3 regions of the Streptomyces sp. NBC_01485 genome follow, and region 1 is predicted to be linked to each of the others. Evidence: riboswitches for the same ligand, from Rfam matches in the RefSeq annotation. Region 1 holds a riboswitch; each other region holds the start of a gene.
The links. A riboswitch is a leader RNA that binds a small molecule or an ion and turns the genes downstream of it on or off. The one in region 1 is predicted to bind cyclic di-AMP.

Region 1 (5,429 bases):
GGCGCGCCCCAGGACGGCGTGCTCAGGCACGCGCACTGGTGGCAGCGCAGGTGGGTGCGGTACGGGGCGCTCATCACGCTGCTCGCGCTGTCCGGGCTGGTCATCCTCGCGCTGGTGCGGCAGCAGACCGGCACCGAGGGTTTCCTGGTCGGCCTCGGGCTCGCGGTGCTGCCGGTGCCGCTGCTCATAGCCGCCTTCCGCTGGCTGGACCGGGTCGAACCCGGGCCCTGGCGGAACCTGGTCTTCGCCTTCGCCTGGGGTGCGTGCGCGGCGGCGCTGATCGCCATCGTCGCCAACAGCTTCGCCACCCGGTGGATAGCGACGGCGACCGCCGACCCGTCCAGCGCGGACACCCTCGGGGCGACGGTCATAGCGCCCATCGTCGAGGAGTCCGCCAAGGCCGCCGCCGTCCTCCTCGTGTTCCTGTTCCGCAGGCGGGACTTCACCGGGATCGTCGACGGCGTGGTCGTCGCCGGGGTCACCGCCACCGGCTTCGCGTTCACCGAGAACATCCTCTACCTCGGCACCGCCTTCGGCACCGACCAGCTCACCGGCGACAGCGGCATCGCCTCCGTCACCGCCGCGACGTTCTTCGTACGCGTCATCATGTCGCCGTTCGCTCACCCCCTGTTCACCGTCCTGACCGGCATCGGCTTCGGCGTCGCGGCGCTCTCCGGGGACCGTCAGCGGGTGCGGCGCGTGCTGCTGCCGCCGGCCGGGCTGCTCCTCGCGATGGGCATGCACGCGCTGTGGAACGGCTCCTCGACGTTCGGCGATTTCGGGTTCTTCGCGGTGTACGCGGCGTTCATGGTGCCCGCGTTCGGGCTGCTGACCTGGCTGGTGGTGTGGACGCGCCAACGCGAGCTGCGCACCGTACGCGAGGAACTGCCCGCCTACGCGGCCGCCGGCTGGCTCACCCCGGCCGAGCCGTTCGCGCTCGGCTCGATGCGGGCCCGGCGGCTGGCCCGCGTGTACGCAGGCCGGCACCTGGGCAAACCGGCGGCGCGGGCGGTCGCGCAGTACGAGGCGTACGCGACGTCCCTGGCGTTCCTGCGCCACCGCGGCCGACGCGGGCGGGCAGGCGCCGACTTCCTCGTCCGGGAACGGGAGTTGCTGAACGAGCTGTGGCGACGCAAGGACGTCGCCCGCCCCGCACTGGCCCACGCCGCCCGCATGACGGCCCCACCGGTCCGCGTGACCGCGCCGCCCTGGCCGGTGTACGGGGTGTACGGGTACAGCCAGGGGCAGGCGCAGATGCCGGGGCACGGTCAGGGGCAGGTGCCGGGTCAGGCGTACGGGTACGGCTACGGGTATCCCGCAGGACACGGCTACGGGTATCCCGCACAGCCGTACCCGGCCTCCAACCCCTACCAGTCGTAACCAGTCGTAGGAGAAGCCCTGGGGATCAGGCCTTAGGGGATCAGGAGCTGTCGGGGATCAGGCCGAGGCCTGGGTCAGCCTCGTGATCTCCGTCTCCGTCAGTTCCAGCTCCGCCACCGCCAGCAGCGCCGGCAGTTGCTCGACCGTCCGCGCGGACGCGATCGGCGCGGCCACCGTCGGCTGCGCGCCGAGCCACGCCAGAGCGACCGTGGCGACCTGGGCGTCGTGGGCCTGGGCGATCTCGTCGAGGGCGGTGAGGACGCGTATGCCCCGCTCGGAGTCGAGGTGCTTCGCGGCGCCCTCCGCCCGGGCGCTGTCCACCGTCGTACCGGGCCGGTACTTGCCGGTGAGGAAGCCGGAGGCGAGCGCGAAGTACGGGACGGCGGCGAGTCCGGCGCGGGAGGCGACGTCCTGGAGTGCGCCCTCGTAGGTGTCGCGGGAGACCAGGTTGTAGTGCGGCTGGAGGGCGACGTACCGGGCCAGGCCCTCGCGGTCGGAGAACTCCAGGGACTCCTGGAGGCGTTCGGGCGAGATGTTGGAGGCGGCGATGTGCCGCACCTTGCCCGCCTTCACCAGTTCGTCGAGCGCACCGATGATCTCGTCGACCGGGACCTCGGTCTTGTCGAAGTGCGTGTAGTAGAGGTCGATGTGGTCGGTGTCGAGACGGCGCAGGGAGGCGTCGGCGGCGGCCTTGATGTTGGCGGCGCTCAGGCCCTGGTACTCGGGGTGCTGGCTGACCTTGGTGGCGATGACGAGCTTGTCGCGGTTGCCGCGCGCCTTGGCCCACCTGCCGATGATGGTCTCGGACTCACCGCCGCTGTTGCCCGGCGCCCAGGCCGAGTAGGCGTCGGCGGTGTCGATGAAGTTGCCGCCGGCCGCCGCGTAGGCGTCCAGGACGGCGAAGGAGGCCGTCTCGTCGGCTGTCCAGCCGAAGACGTTGCCGCCGAGGGAGAGCGGGAAGACCTCGAGATCGGAGGAACCGAGCTTGCGAAGCGAAGACGAAGTAGTCATGCCATACGTCAACAACGGCTTCGGAGCGGCCCATTCCGCTGTTCGTACGAACAACGTGTGAACGGAGCCGCTCCCTAAGACGAGTGCGTCAGGGACTCAGGGGTTGAGGCCCACACTGCGCAGCCAGGCGCCCGGGTCGACGCCGTTGGAGCTGCCGTTCGGGTGGACCTCGAGGTGGAGGTGCGGCCCGGTCACGTTGCCCGTCGCGCCGACGCGGCCGATCACGTCACCGGTGCCGACCTGCTGGCCGACACTGACGCTGATCGAGGACTGGTGGCAGAACCAGATCTCGGTACCGTCGTCCAGCGTCAGGATGGTGCGGTAGCCGTAGGAACCGGCCCAGCCCGCCTCGGTGATGGTGCCGCTGTGGACGGCCTTGATGAGTGTGCCGGTGGGAGCGGCGAAGTCGAGGCCGGTGTGGTAGCCGGAGGACCACATGGAGCCGGACTGACCGAACGTCGAGGTGATGGTGTACGAGGAGGTCGGCAGCGTGTACTGCGTGGCGAGCTCGGCCAGGCGCGCGGTCTCGGCCTTCTCCTTGGCGGCCGCGGCGGCCTTCTCCTTGGCGGCGTCGGCCTTGGCCTTCGCCTCCTTCTCGGCCTTGGCGACGGCGTCGGCCTGAGCCTTGGCCGCGGCTGCCTCGGCGGCGGCCTTGGCCTTGGTCTCGATCTGGGTCTGCTGCGACTCGGCCTGCGCCATGATCCGGCTGCGCAGGGCCTCGCCGGCGTCGGCGGTGGCCTGGCTGCTGCTGGTGTCGTCGGTCGTCGTCTCGGAGCCAAAGCTCGCGAGGGCCGGTGCGGCGTCCTGGGCGGGCTCGTCGTCGGAGATGAGCGAGCCGACGTTCGGCAGGTCCGGCATGGAGATGGAGACCGGCGCCTTGCCGGTGTTGGCGCTGGCCATGCCGCCCGCGCTGACGGCGGCTATGACGCCGACGCCGAGGACGGTGGAGCTGCGGGCGAACCCGCCGCCGCGCTGCTTGGCGACGCGGTGCTTGCCGCGAACCGGGCGAATGGTCTCCGCGGTGGGGTTCCATTCCTCCCAGGGGCCCTCGTCGGTGCGGTGGGTGCCGTAGCCGAAGGTCTCGCCGGAAGGCTGACTGGGCACGAACGGGGCTTCTGGGGCAGGCCGGTTGGACGCCACGCGGGCGCACTCCTTTCCTTCCGTCGCCTACCGGGTTAGCTGACGGGTTCGGAGCGGGAAGGTCTCCTACGCGCGTATACCGGCCGTGGACTCAGCGAGTTCACGATGGCTTCCGCGAGATTCACCCCAAGGTGGTGGTTCCCCGGTTCCCTTGCGGGATTCGGCAGTGCGCACGGAGCCGGCTCTTGTGCCGGCTGGGACGACCGCGCTGCGTTATCGAACGTTAATAGACCTGGGGGCCGGTTTCCAAGCCGTTCTGCTTGATCAATAACATTTCCGGCCTGGACTTTCGGCCCAAGAACGGCGAAAAACGGGCGAGTTGACGACCAAGGTCAGCCGGAGCACAGTGAACGCACAGTAACCAACTGGGCACTTGCCGACGGACGGGACGGCAGACAGAGCTGCGGACATACACCGAGGGCCGGAACCCTTTCGGATTCCGGCCCTCGGCCTTCAGTAGCGGGGACAGGATTTGAACCTGCGACCTCTGGGTTATGAGCCCAGCGAGCTACCGAGCTGCTCCACCCCGCGTCGTTGTGACTCCAGTCTACGTCATTTCCGGGGCGCCAAACACCACGGTGCCCGCCACCCCCTCAGCCGCCCCCGCGGCCTCACTCCAGGCTCCTCATTCCAGGTGCCGGTTCGGAGCCTTCGCCCGTTCGGCGTAGTCCGCGAGTACGAGGACGTCGACACCCTGGGCCGACAGGAGCCCGGTGCCGTCCGCCTCCGTCACGAAGGTGTCCGGCTCACGCCAGGCGGTGACCACCCGGCGCACGCCCGCGTCGAGGATGAGACGGGCGCAGGGGGAGGGCCTGGAGGAACGGCGGGCGCAGGGTTCGAGGCTGCTGTAGACGGTGGCCGTGGACAGCCGGGGGTCGGCCGGGTCGAGCTTCGCGAGGGCCGCCTCCTCCGCGTGCACGACCGGGTCGCCGGCCTCGCGGGAGTGCCCGCGCGCCAGTTCCGTACCGTCGGCGGCCACGATCACCGCGCCGACGCTGAAGGCGGTCCGCGACGGAGGGCACTGGGCCGCGAGCTCGCAGGCGAGGGCAAGCCAGTGGCGGTCGGCCGCGACGGGGAGCGGTCCGGTGCCGGGGGCGGTGGGCTCGTAGCGGGTCAGGACGACGTCCTCGATACGCCGCGTCTCCACCAGGCGCAGGCGTCCACCCTGATACCGACCCCGATACCCGCCCTGACGGACACCCTGGGAATCACCCCGGGAATCGCCCTGATCGCCGCCCCGATCGCCGCCCTGATGGCGGGCCGGTCCGAAGAGGCGGGGCGCGTCCAGGTCGCCGACGAAGATCGGGGCGAGGACGAGCTGGAGTTCGTCGGCGAGGCCCTGCTGGAGCAGTTGGGTGTGGATGGTGCCGCCGCCCTCGACCATGAGCCGCCGCACACCGCGCACCTCATGCAGGTGTTCGAGGAGGCGGCGCCAGTCCAGTTCGGGGCCGAGCGGGACGACGTCCGCGGCGATCCCGAGCGCGCGGGCCCGCTCGGCGCCCGCCTCCGTCGTATAGACGACCTTCTCGCCGCCCGTGTGCCAGAAGTTCGCCGCGGGGTCGAGGTCGCCGGAGCCGCTGACGGTGACCTTGAGGGGGTACGCCGGCTGCCCTGCGGCGACCCGGGCGGCGCGGCGCTCCGGGGAGTTCACGAGGAGCCGGGGGTTGTCGGCGCGGATGGTGCCGGCTCCGATGAGGATGGCGTCGACGGAGGCCCTCACCTCGTCGACGCGGTCGAAGTCGGCCGGGCTGGAGAGGAGCAGGCGCTCGGGGGTGGTGTCGTCCAGGTAGCCGTCGAGGGAGACGGCGGCGGACAGCAGGACGTACGGGTAGGGGTACGGGTCGAGGTCGGGGTCGGGGTCGGGGTCGGGAGAGGCGTACGGGTGCGGCATCGGCGTG
Region 2 (5,429 bases), 2.6 Mb from region 1:
GCGCGAGGCAGTCTGTGGAGGACGGACGTCGGATCGAGGCCGCGATCCGACGTCCGCGCACCGGGACGGGTCGCGAGGACCCGTCCCTCACACGCTTCACGTGTGGAACACTGGTCTAGACAACCTGAACACTGAAGGGCAGCATCACATGGCTGAGCGCCGCGTCAACGTCGGCTGGGCCGAGGGCCTTCACGCCCGCCCCGCTTCCATCTTCGTCCGGGCCACCACGGCCGCAGGTATCCCGGTGACGATCGCCAAGGCCGACGGCAACCCCGTCAACGCGGCCTCCATGCTGGCCGTTCTCGGCCTGGGCGCCACGGGCGGCGAGGAGATCGTCCTCGCCTCCGAGGCCGAGGGTGCGGAAGCCGCCCTCGACCGGCTGGCGAAGCTGGTCGCCGAGGGTCTCGAGGAGCTCCCCGAGACCGTCTGAGCAAGGACCGGCCGAGCAGGCCTTGTCTTATTCGAGGGGCGCGGTGCTCGTCACTTGAAAGACGTCGTCCCGCAAACTCCGAAGGGCTCGTCCGAAATTATCGGGCGAGCCCTTCGCATTTCCCGTTGACGGGCAGCGGAAATAATCCCCCGCGAATTATCCCCCTCTTTGTATACGGCTCCCGTGTTAATGCCGCAGGCCCGTCATGTTTACGGGAGGTTGCGAAGTCCTCACGCGGTCGGCGCGCTCCGGTCCGCCGGAAAAGCGCAGCCGGTGCACGGCGGTCGAGCGCTCGGTGTGCAGCGCCGTGACGGCCCGCGCGCGCTCCCCGTCGCCGCGCGCCACCGCGTCCACGATCGCGCCGTGCTCCGCCCAGGACTCCACCGGGTTGACCGGCGCCTCCACCGCGTACATCCAGGCGATCTTGTGGCGCAGCTGGGTGAGCATCGACGTCAGGGCGTGGCTTCCGGAGGACTGGGCGAGCGTCTCGTGGAACCAGCCCCCCAGGGAGCGCAGATCGTCGCTGTTGCCCCTCCTGGCCCGCTCCTGGCCCAGCCGGACGAGGCCGCGCAGCACCTTCAAGTGGGCCTCCGTGCGCCGCTGGGCGGCCCGGGAGGCGCCGAGCGGCTCCAGGAGCATGCGCATCTCCAGCAGGTCCGCGGCCTCCTGCTCGGTCGGTTCCGCGACGCACGCGCCCGCGTGCCGCCGCGTGACGACGAAGCCCTCCGCCTCCAGCGTGCGCAGCGCCTCCCGGACGGGGACGCGGGACACGCCGTAGCGGCGGGCGAGGAGTTCCTCCGTGAGGCGGCTGCCGCGCTCGTAGACACCCGCGACGATGTCGTCCCGGATGGCCGTGCACACCGAGTGCGCCGGAATACGCATGACGGACCTCCGCCTTAATCCCCGTGAAACGTCGACGATTGACGTGTGTTCCGTGACTCTATTGCAATGAGCGGGAATTTCCGATGGCGGGCCGGAATCCAGGGATATTTTTTGGACAGGAAGGCATCGAAAACGGCGAAAGCCCCGGCCGGAAGGGCCGGGGCTGGACGATCTGTCGCCGTGCGTCGTCAGACGTTCACGCCGTGCTGGCGGAGGTAGGCGACCGGGTCGATGTCCGAGCCGTACTCCGCGCTGGTGCGGGCCTCGAAGTGCAGATGCGGGCCGGTGACGTTGCCGGTCGCGCCGGACAGGCCGATCTGCTGGCCGGGGGCGACCTGCTGGCCCACCGAGACGCCGATGGACGACAGGTGGCCGTACTGGGTGTACGTGCCGTCGTTCATCTTGATGACGATCTGGTTGCCGTACGAACCGCCCCAGCCGGCCTCGACGACGGTGCCCAGGCCGACCGCGTGCACCGTGGTGCCGGTCGCGGCGTGGAAGTCGATGCCGGTGTGGCTGCCGGAGGACCACAGGGAACTGCTGGCGTGGTAGCCGGTGGAGACGTAGGAGCCGGTGATCGGCGGCACGAAGGCGTTGAGCAGCTTGCGCTCGGCCTCCCGGGCGGCACGCACGCGTGCCTCGCGCTCCTCCACGGCCTTCTTGGCGGCCGCCTCGCGCGCGGCCTCCTCGTAGGCGGCCTTCTTCTGCACGGCGACCTGGTCGTCGATCTGCTCGATGACGGATTCGCCGGCGGTGACGACGGGGATCAGCCCGGTCTGCTCGGGGGCGGGCTCGGCGGCGAAGGCCGGAACGGAGGCGACGGTGGCCATGACACCGGTGGTGGTGAGCGCCGCTACGCCCGCCGCGCGCGCGGTGGTGCGCTGCATGCGGCTGGGCCGACGGTGCTTCCCGGAGCGGACGGCACTGGTGGACGCCATGAAGCGGGGGGTGTCCTTTCCTTCCCTCTCGCCTACCGGGTTAGCTGACGGGTTCGGAGCAGGAAGGTCTCCTACGGGCCCCCTCGCGGCTCGCGCGGGCGTCCGATTCACCCCAGGGACTTCTGGGCCCCTCCAGCCGCGAAGGCGGCGACAGGAGGGAGGGTCCCCGGCTCCCCTGGCTCGCGCCGTACGGGGACTCGGCGATGGCTGTCCGGTGCCGCGGTTGCGGCGCACTGCCTGACGAACAGTCCGGACGAAGCTAAGCGGGACACCTTTGAATCCTCAAACGAATCCCGGTTTTTGTAGCGCATCCCACAGGGCAGACAGGCAGCCTCCACCTCAATTCGGACACCAGGAGGCCCTGGTGACGTGTCCGTCGACCAGGGCCCCTACGCGCGCGTGCCGTTGCCCGCGTCCGTCGTGCCGGCTACTCGGCGGAGACGACCTTCACCTCGCCGATGCCGAGGGCCTCGACCGGCTCCTTGATCTGAGCCGCGTCGCCGACGAGGACGGTCACCAGCCGGTCCACCGGGAAGGCATTCACGGCCGCCGCTGTGGCCTCCACGGTGCCGGTCGCGGCGAGCTGCTGGTACAGCGTCGCCTGGTAGTCGTCGGGCAGGTGCTGCTCGACCTGGTCGGCCAGGGTGCCCGCGACGGCCGCGGCGGTCTCGAACTTCAGCGGCGCCACCCCGACCAGGTTCTGCACGGCGACATCACGCTCGGCGTCGGTCAGGCCCTCGGCGGCGAGGGTGCGCAGCACCTTCCACAGGTCCTCCAGCGCGGGACCGGTGTTCGGGGTGTCCACGGAGCCGCTGATGGCGAGCATCGCGGCGCCCGAGCCGTCCGGGGCGGACAGCATGACCTGCCCGAAGGCACGGACGCCGTAGGTGTAGCCCTTCTCCTCGCGCAGGACGCGGTCCAGGCGGGAGGTGAGGGTACCGCCGAGGCAGTACGTGCCGAGCACCTGCGCGGGCCACACGCGGTCGTGCCGGTCGGCGCCGATCCGGCCGATCAGCAACTGCGTCTGGACGGCGCCGGGGCGGTCCACGATGACGACCCGGCCGGTGTCGTCGGCGGTCACCGGCGGCACCGGCCGCGGCTGCGCCGAGGAGCCCGTCCAGGCGCCCAGGGTGTCGCCGAGGAGCGCGTCCAGGTCGACGCCGGTGAGGTCGCCGACGACCACGGCGGTGGCCGTGGCGGGGCGGACGTGCTTCTCGTAGAAGGCGCGTACGGCTACGGAGTCGATCTTCTCGACCGTCTCCGCGGTGCCCTGGCGCGGGCGGGACATGCGCGCGGTGGCCGGGAACAGCTCCTTGGAGAGCTCCTTGGCGGCGCGCCGGGAGGGGTTGGCCAGCTCGTGCGGGATCTCGTCCAGGCGGTTGTGGACGAGGCGCTCGACCTCGCTGTCGGTGAACGCGGGCGCCCTGAGGGCGTCGGCGAGCAGACCGAGGCCCTTGGGCAGACGCGAGGCCGGCACTTCGAGGCTGAGGCGGACGCCGGGGTGGTCGGCGTGCATGTCGAAGGTGGCGCCGCAGCGCTCCAGTTCGGCGGCGAACTCCTCGGCGGAGTGCTTGTCGGTGCCCTCGGCGAAGGCGCGCGCCATGATCGTGGCGACGCCGTCGAGGTCGGCCGGTTCGGCGTCCAGGGGCGCGTCGAGGTGGATCTCGACGGCGACGACCTGCTGGCCGGGGCGGTGGCAGTGCAGGACCGTCAGGCCGTTGGCCAGCTCGGTGCGTTCGGGCGCCGGGAACGCCCACGGCTTGGCCTCGCCCGCCTGGGGCTGGGGGCGGTAGTCCATCGTGGCGAGCTCGGTCACCGGGCCGCCTCCTCGTTCTCGTCCTGGTCGGCGGGGGCTTCGGCGGCGGTCGGCTCGTAGACGAGCACCGCGCGGTTGTCGGGGCGCAGGCGGGCCTTGGCGACCTCCTGCACCTCCTCGGCCGTCACGTCCAGCACGCGCTGGACGGCGGTCAGGGCGAGCTGCGGGTCGCCGAACAGGACTGCGTAGCGGCACAGTTCGTCCGCGCGGCCGGCGACCGTGCCGAGCCGGTCGAGCCACTCGCGCTCCAACTGGGCCTGGGCGCGCTCCATTTCCTCGGCCGTGGGGCCCTCCTCGGCGAACCGGGCGAGCTCCTCGTCGATGGCGGTCTCGATGACGGGCACCTCGACGTCACCGGACGTCTTCACGTCCAGCCAGCCCAGGGAGGGCGCGCCGGCGAGCCGCAGCAGGCCGAAGCCGGCCGCGACGGCCGTACGGTCGCGGCGCACGAGCCGGTTGTAGAGGCGGGAGGACTCGCCGCCGCCCACGATCGTGAGCGCCAGGTCGACGGCGTCGCACGCGCGCGTGCCGTCCTGCGGCAGGCGGTAGGCGGCCATCAGGGCGCGGGCCGGGACCTCCTCCTCGACGATCTCGCGCAGTTGCCCGCCGATGACGTCGGGCAGCGAGCCGTCCCGGGGCGCGGGCTTGCCGTCGTGGCCCGGGATGGAGCCGAAGTACTTCTCGACCCAGGCGAGGGTCTCCTCGGGGTCGATGTCGCCGACCACGGAGAGGACCGCGTTGTTGGGCGCGTAGTACGTCCGGAAGAACGCGCGCGCGTCCTCCAGGGTCGCCGCGTCCAGGTCGGCCATCGAGCCGATCGGCGTGTGGTGGTAGGGGTGGCCGTCCGGGTAGGCGAGGGCGGTCAGCTTCTCGAACGCCGTGCCGTAGGGGACGTTGTCGTAGCGCTGGCGGCGCTCGTTCTTGACGACGTCGCGCTGGTTCTCCATCGACTCGTCGTCGAGCGAGACGAGCAGGGAGCCCATCCGGTCGGCCTCCAGCCAGAGGGCGAGCTCCAGCTGGTGGGCGGGCATGGTCTCGAAGTAGTTGGTGCGCTCGAAGCTGGTGGTGCCGTTCAGCGAACCGCCCGCACCCTGGACCAGTTCGAAGTGGCCGTTGCCCTTGACCTGGCCGGAGCCCTGGAACATCAGGTGCTCGAAAAGGTGAGCAAGGCCCGTACGCCCCTTGACTTCGTGGCGCGAGCCGACGTCGTACCAGAGGCACACCGCCGCGACGGGGGTCAGGTGGTCCTCCGAGAGCACCACGCGCAGGCCGTTGGCCAGGCGGTGCTCGGTCGCTGTCAGGCCCCCGGAGCCTGCCTGGGCTGTGGCGGTGTGACCCATGGGCATGTACGTCCCTTCCGATC
Region 3 (5,429 bases), 3.3 Mb from region 1:
CAGATGCGCCAGACGCAGCAGGCGCAGAAGGAGGGGCTCCCATGAACCGATCACCGTCCGCCCGCCATGTCCTGCCCGAGTTCACCGAACGCACGAGCTTCGGGCACCGGACGATGGATCCGTACTCGAAGCTGCTGGAGGAGCGGATCGTCTTTCTGGGGACGCCGGTCGACGACATCGCGGCGAACAACGTGATGGCCCAGTTCATGTACCTGGAGCACAAGGACCCGGACCGGGACATCGCGCTGTACATCAACTCCCCGGGCGGCTCGTTCAGCGCGATGACGGCCCTGTACGACACGATCCGGTACGTCACCTGCGACGTGGCGACGACCTGCCTGGGCCGGGCGGACTCGTCCGCCGCGGTGCTGCTGGCGGCGGGTGCGCCGGGCAAGCGGTTCGCGCTGCCGGGCGCGCGGATGACGATCCGCCAGCCGTCGCTGCCCGAGCCCGTCGAGGGGCAGGCCAGCGATCTCGTCATCGAGGCGGACGAGCTGTTGCGCACCCGGGCCACCCTGGAGGAGATGCTCGTACGGCACACCGGGCGCACTCCGGAGCAGGTGACCGCGGACATGGAGCGGGACAAAGTCCTCACCGCCCAGGAGGCCGTGGAGTACGGCCTGGTGGACGAGATCATCTCCAGCCGCAAGACCTCGGCCGGCGCGCCGGACGGGAGGTGAGCCGCCGATGGTGCCCGAACTGCCGCCGCTGCCCGCGCTGACCCGGGCCGAGGCCGAGCTGATCGACGGCTACCTCGACGTCGTCGACCTGCTGGGCCGGATCAACCCCGCCCACCACGGGGACACGTACCGCGGACTGCGCGCCGCCCAGGCGCTGGTGAGCAAGGCGACCGCGCTGCGCGACGCGCTGACGCTGATGCACCAGCGGGGCGAGAGCGAGCTGCACGCGCCGACGCTCGCGCGGGCGCTGCGCGTCCTCGACGGGGAGCGTCGCACGGCGCGCGTCACGGTCCCTCCGCTCTCCGACAGTTGACACGGCCCGCCTCCGGGCCGGACGGCCCGCGCCCCGCGCGTGTCGTGCGGCCCGGAGTTGAAACGGACCAGTCGAGGTACCCCCGTACGGCGTAGCGTGCGCTGCCTCCGCAGGCCGGTCGAGGTTGCGCAAAAGAGAACGATTCGGGCGGAATTATAGGCTCCGCCGCTGGTCCGGGGCCCTTTGGCGACCTTTGACGACCTTGACACCTGATCGGCCATCAGGGTGTCCACCCGAACGGGTGAGTGGTGAGTAACCCCACAAATCCCCGGTTCCATTGGGTTTTTCGGACATCGGTGAGTCAAGATCCCTGACTGACGACAAGCCCCCGCCACAAGAGGCGGGGCGGTCCGGGCGGACGCCGAGTCCTGCCGCCTCCCGGATGACCGGTCGACAGAAGTGCATCGGCAGGAGTGGAGGACCCAAGCACGACGGGTCGCCGGAACGGTCACGCCATGACCGGGCCGAGCAGCCCTTGGGGTGAAGCCGCGTCAGCGGCCGGGCAACTTCGCCAGCCCGAATCCGACAGGTCATCCTTCACAGGCGGCTGACGAAGGGTTGCGCATGACTGCGCTCAATCGTGTCCCGTCGCTCATGGTCCGGGCCGGTACGGCCTCGGCTTTCGCCATCGCCGCCGTGGGCGGCTCGGTCGTGGTCCCGGGGCTCGCCACCGACGCCGCGGCCGCCACACCGGCGACGAAGGCGCTCCAGATCGCGGCATCGAAGAAGGGTGCCCCGTACAAGTACGGAGCCACAGGGCCGAAGAGGTTCGACTGCTCAGGGCTCACGCTGTACTCGTACAAGAAGGCGGGCAAGAGCCTGCCTCGGACGGCGGCCCAGCAGTACAACAAGACGAAGCACATCTCGGCGTCCGGCCGTAAGGCGGGCGACCTGGTGTTCTTCCACTCGGGTTCGAACGTGTACCACGTCGGGATCTACGCGGGCAGCGGCAAGATCTGGCACTCGCCGAAGACCGGAGACGTGGTGAAGCTGCAGAAGATCTGGACCAAGAGCGTCTGGTACGGCCGGGTCCGCTAGGCCCGCCGAACCTCTCGCGGCGGTGCCGGCGTCCCTGACGCGCCGTCACCGCCCCGGGATCTCGCCCTCCGCGGGGGCCGCCGGGGCAGTCAGGGCTCCGGTCACCGGCTCCACGGTGGGGACCGACGTCGGAACCGCCGTCGGGACGGTCCACGGGAGTTCCACGGTGACCGTCTTGCCGCCCTCCCGGGTGGGCCGCACTCTCAGCTTGCCGCCGCACTCCGCGGTCAGCCAGCGAATGATCACCATGCCTCGGCCGTTGTCCTGCTGGACGGCGGCCGGCAGTCGTTGCGGGAAGCGCGGGTGGCTGTCGGTGACGCCGATGCGCAGATGCTCGTCACGCTCGAGGACGAGGCCCACCGTGAAGGTGGGCGACTGCCCGAAGGTGTGCTGTACGGCGTTGGTGGCGAGTTCCGAGACGATCAGCCGGACGGTGTCGGCCACCTCCGCGTCCGCCGGCAGACCCCATTCCCCGAGGGTGCCGGCCACGAAGCCGCGGGCCGTGGAGACCGAGGCGGGATCGCTCGGCAGAGTGACGGATGCTTCCAGGTGATCTGCCATGGCGACGTCGTCCCTTTCCCACGGGACCGAGGTCCGACACGGTGCGTGTGGTTCGAGTACGGTCCCGGACTGGCTGCTTCTTCGCCAGACTGCCATCACCGCACCGGTCACGGGTGGCGATCCACCAAGATATGCATATATCTGTCGCTCAATGCGGTGAACTCTGCGACGACAGAGCGTATTCGGACGGCCCGGGAGGAGTAAGGAGGAGTCCATGCAACACGGTCCCGCGGTACGCCGCCGAAAGCTGGGCGCCGAACTGCGCACGCTGCGCTCCCGGGCGGGCCTCACGAGCGGTGAGGCGGCCCGGCTGGTGGGCTGGCACCAGTCCAAGGTGAGCCGTATCGAGACCGGCACCAGTGGATCGAAACCGGCCGATGTGCGGTTACTCCTCGACGCCTACGGAGTGGCCGATCCGCATCTGCGGGAACTGATGCTGGCGCTGGCGGGCGCCGAGGGCAGCGGCGGCCGGGACCACTGGTGGCACGCCTACCGCGGGGTGCTGCCGCCCGCCTACCGGGACTTCATCAGCCTGGAGTCGCAGGCGAGCGCGATGCGCACCCTGGAGACGACCGTGGTCCCGGGCCTGTTGCAGACGCCCGAGTACGCGCGCGCGGTGACCAGGGCGGCCGTGGAGGGCATCGACGAGGCGCAGCTCGACACCCTGGTGGAGGTGCGGATGGCCCGCCAGGACGTGCTGCGCGGCCGGCCGCCGCTGGAGCTGTGCGCGGTGCTGGACGAGGCGGTGCTGCGGCGGGAGGTGGGCGGGCCCGAGGTGATGGCGCGGCAGCTCGGCCGGCTCGTGGAGGCCGCCCGGCTGCCCCAAGTGCGGCTCCAGGTGCTGCCGTTCGCCGCCGGGGCACATATCGGGATGACCGGCCCTTTCGTTATCTTCTCGTTTTCGCGCACTTCTGATCTGGACGTGGTTGTTCTAGACCACTTGATGAGTAGCCTCTATCTCGAACGGAAAGAAGACCTCCAGGCCTACACCGAGGCCTTCAACGCCCTTCGGGCGCAAGCCCTTTCGCCCGGGGACTCATCGGAATACATCGCCGCGCTGGCAGGCGGCGCATAAGGAGGCACCATGTCCGCAGCACCGCGGAACGTACCTTCCCGTACCGATCCCGACGCTCTCCCGCCGATGCGGTGGCTGCGCAGCAGCTACAGCACGGGAGCGAACAACTGCGTCGAGACCGCCCGGCCGGCCGCCGGCCCCTGGGCCGGTCTGCTCGCCGTACGCGACTCCAAGGACCCGGCCGGACCCGCCCTGCTCTTCTCCCCCGAGAGCTGGACGGGCTTCACGACCGCGTTCCACTGAGCACACCGCGCAACTGAGCACACCGCAGCAGTCGGCACGCAGTGCTCAGCGGCGACCCACGGCCGTGTCACGCCGACTCATGGTCGGGTCTCGTCGATCACCCGTACAGCGCGTTCCAGCTCGGCCCCGGAGAGGTCCGCGCGGGCGGTCAGCCTGAGGCGTGAGATGCCGTCGGGCACGGAGGGAGGACGGAAGCAGCCCACGGCCAGGCCTGCCGACCGGCAGTCCGCCGCCCACCGCACGGCCGTCTCCGGGGACGGCGCCCGCACGGAGACGACCGCGGCGTCCGGACGCACCGCTTCCAGACCCGCGGCCGTCAGCCGTGCGTACAGCTCGCCCGCCACCGCACGCGCGCGCGGCGCGCGCTGCGGCTCCGCGCGCAGCAGCCTGAGGGCGGCCAGCGCCGCGCCCGCCGCCGCCGGGGCCAGACCGGTGTCGAAGATGAACGTCCGCGCCGCGTTGACCAGGTGGTCGATCACGCGCGCGGGGCCCAGCACGGCGCCGCCCTGGCTGCCGAGCGACTTCGACAGCGTGACCGTGACGACGACGTCGTCGGCGCCCGCGAGACCCGCCGCGTACGGCGCGCCCTGTCCGCCGTCCCCGAGCACGCCGAGCCCGTGGGCGTCGTCGACGACCAGTCCGGCGCCGTACGCCCGGCAGGCGGCCGCGAGGGCGGCCAGCGGGGCGGCGTCGCCGTCGACCGAGAAGACCGTGTCGGAGACGGCCACGGCCGGGCCGTCGTGCGTGCCGAGCGCCTTGCGCACGGCGTCCGGGTCGGCGTGCCCGACGACCTGGGTGGTGCCGCGGGCCAGCCGGCAGCCGTCGATGAGCGAGGCGTGGTTGCCCGCGTCGGAGACGATCAGCGAGCCGTGCGGGGCGAGCGCGGTGACCGCGGCGAGGTTGGCCGCGTACCCGGAGGAGAAGACGAGGGCCGCCTCGAACCCGCAGCGCTCCGCGAGTTCCCGCTCCAGTTCGGCGTGCAGCTCGGTGGTGCCGGTGACGAGCCGGGAGCCGGTCGCGCCCCCGCCCCAGGTCCGGGCCGCCGCCGCGGCGCCCGCCACGACCTCGGGATGCCGGGCCAGGCCCAGGTAGTCGTTGCTCGCGAGGTCGAGGAGCGGCGAGTCGGCCGGGCGGGGCCGCAGCGTCCGTACGAGTCCGGCCCGGCGGCGCAGCTCCGCCTGCTCGTCGATCCAGCCGAACGCCATGGGTCCTCCGGGGCTTTTGGCTTTGTAGGTAGCGGACAGACACTAGCGGCCCGGCCCGCTACCCACGGTGTGGCAATACCCACACGTCGAAGCGGGTGTGTTGTGCGATCCCTACCTTGGCCCGAAGCGGGTGTGTAGGACAGGATCGGCTCTCATGGACCTGCTGAACACGCTGGTGGACAAGGGGCTTCGGCGCGAGCTGCCGACCCGCGAGGAAGCTCTGGCCGTCCTGGCCACCTCCGACGACGACGTGCTGGACGTGGTGGCCGCGGCCGGGAAGGTGCGCCGGCACTGGTTCGGGCGACGGGTGAAAC

Region 2: linked by a shared signal. The riboswitch ahead of OG352_RS32010 (M23 family metallopeptidase) and the one ahead of OG352_RS20405 (M23 family metallopeptidase) in region 1 are both predicted to bind cyclic di-AMP.
Region 3: linked by a shared signal. The riboswitch ahead of OG352_RS04720 (C40 family peptidase) and the one ahead of OG352_RS20405 (M23 family metallopeptidase) in region 1 are both predicted to bind cyclic di-AMP.

Annotation. Positions count from the first base shown of each region.
Region 1 is NZ_CP109435.1:4,486,316-4,491,744, forward strand. Features, by position in the region: gene OG352_RS20395 (PrsW family intramembrane metalloprotease) at 1-1,380, shown strand, start outside; gene OG352_RS20400 (aldo/keto reductase) at 1,438-2,391, opposite strand; gene OG352_RS20405 (M23 family metallopeptidase) at 2,488-3,531, opposite strand; cyclic di-AMP (ydaO/yuaA leader) riboswitch at 3,541-3,707, opposite strand; tRNA gene OG352_RS20410 (tRNA-Met) at 3,989-4,062, opposite strand; gene OG352_RS20415 (dihydrofolate reductase family protein) at 4,157-5,422, opposite strand.
Region 2 is NZ_CP109435.1:7,063,420-7,068,848, reverse strand. Features, by position in the region: gene OG352_RS32020 (HPr family phosphocarrier protein) at 149-430, shown strand; gene OG352_RS32015 (GntR family transcriptional regulator) at 617-1,312, opposite strand; gene OG352_RS32010 (M23 family metallopeptidase) at 1,501-2,250, opposite strand; cyclic di-AMP (ydaO/yuaA leader) riboswitch at 2,265-2,463, opposite strand; gene OG352_RS32005 (M16 family metallopeptidase) at 2,678-4,066, opposite strand; gene OG352_RS32000 (M16 family metallopeptidase) at 4,063-5,412, opposite strand.
Region 3 is NZ_CP109435.1:1,139,632-1,145,060, forward strand. Features, by position in the region: gene OG352_RS04710 (ATP-dependent Clp protease proteolytic subunit) at 42-680, shown strand; gene OG352_RS04715 (hypothetical protein) at 688-993, shown strand; cyclic di-AMP (ydaO/yuaA leader) riboswitch at 1,384-1,554, shown strand; gene OG352_RS04720 (C40 family peptidase) at 1,558-2,031, shown strand; gene OG352_RS04725 (ATP-binding protein) at 2,077-2,592, opposite strand; gene OG352_RS04730 (helix-turn-helix domain-containing protein) at 2,807-3,667, shown strand; gene OG352_RS04735 (DUF397 domain-containing protein) at 3,677-3,910, shown strand; gene OG352_RS04740 (8-amino-7-oxononanoate synthase) at 3,988-5,115, opposite strand; gene bioB (biotin synthase BioB) at 5,270-5,429, shown strand, end outside.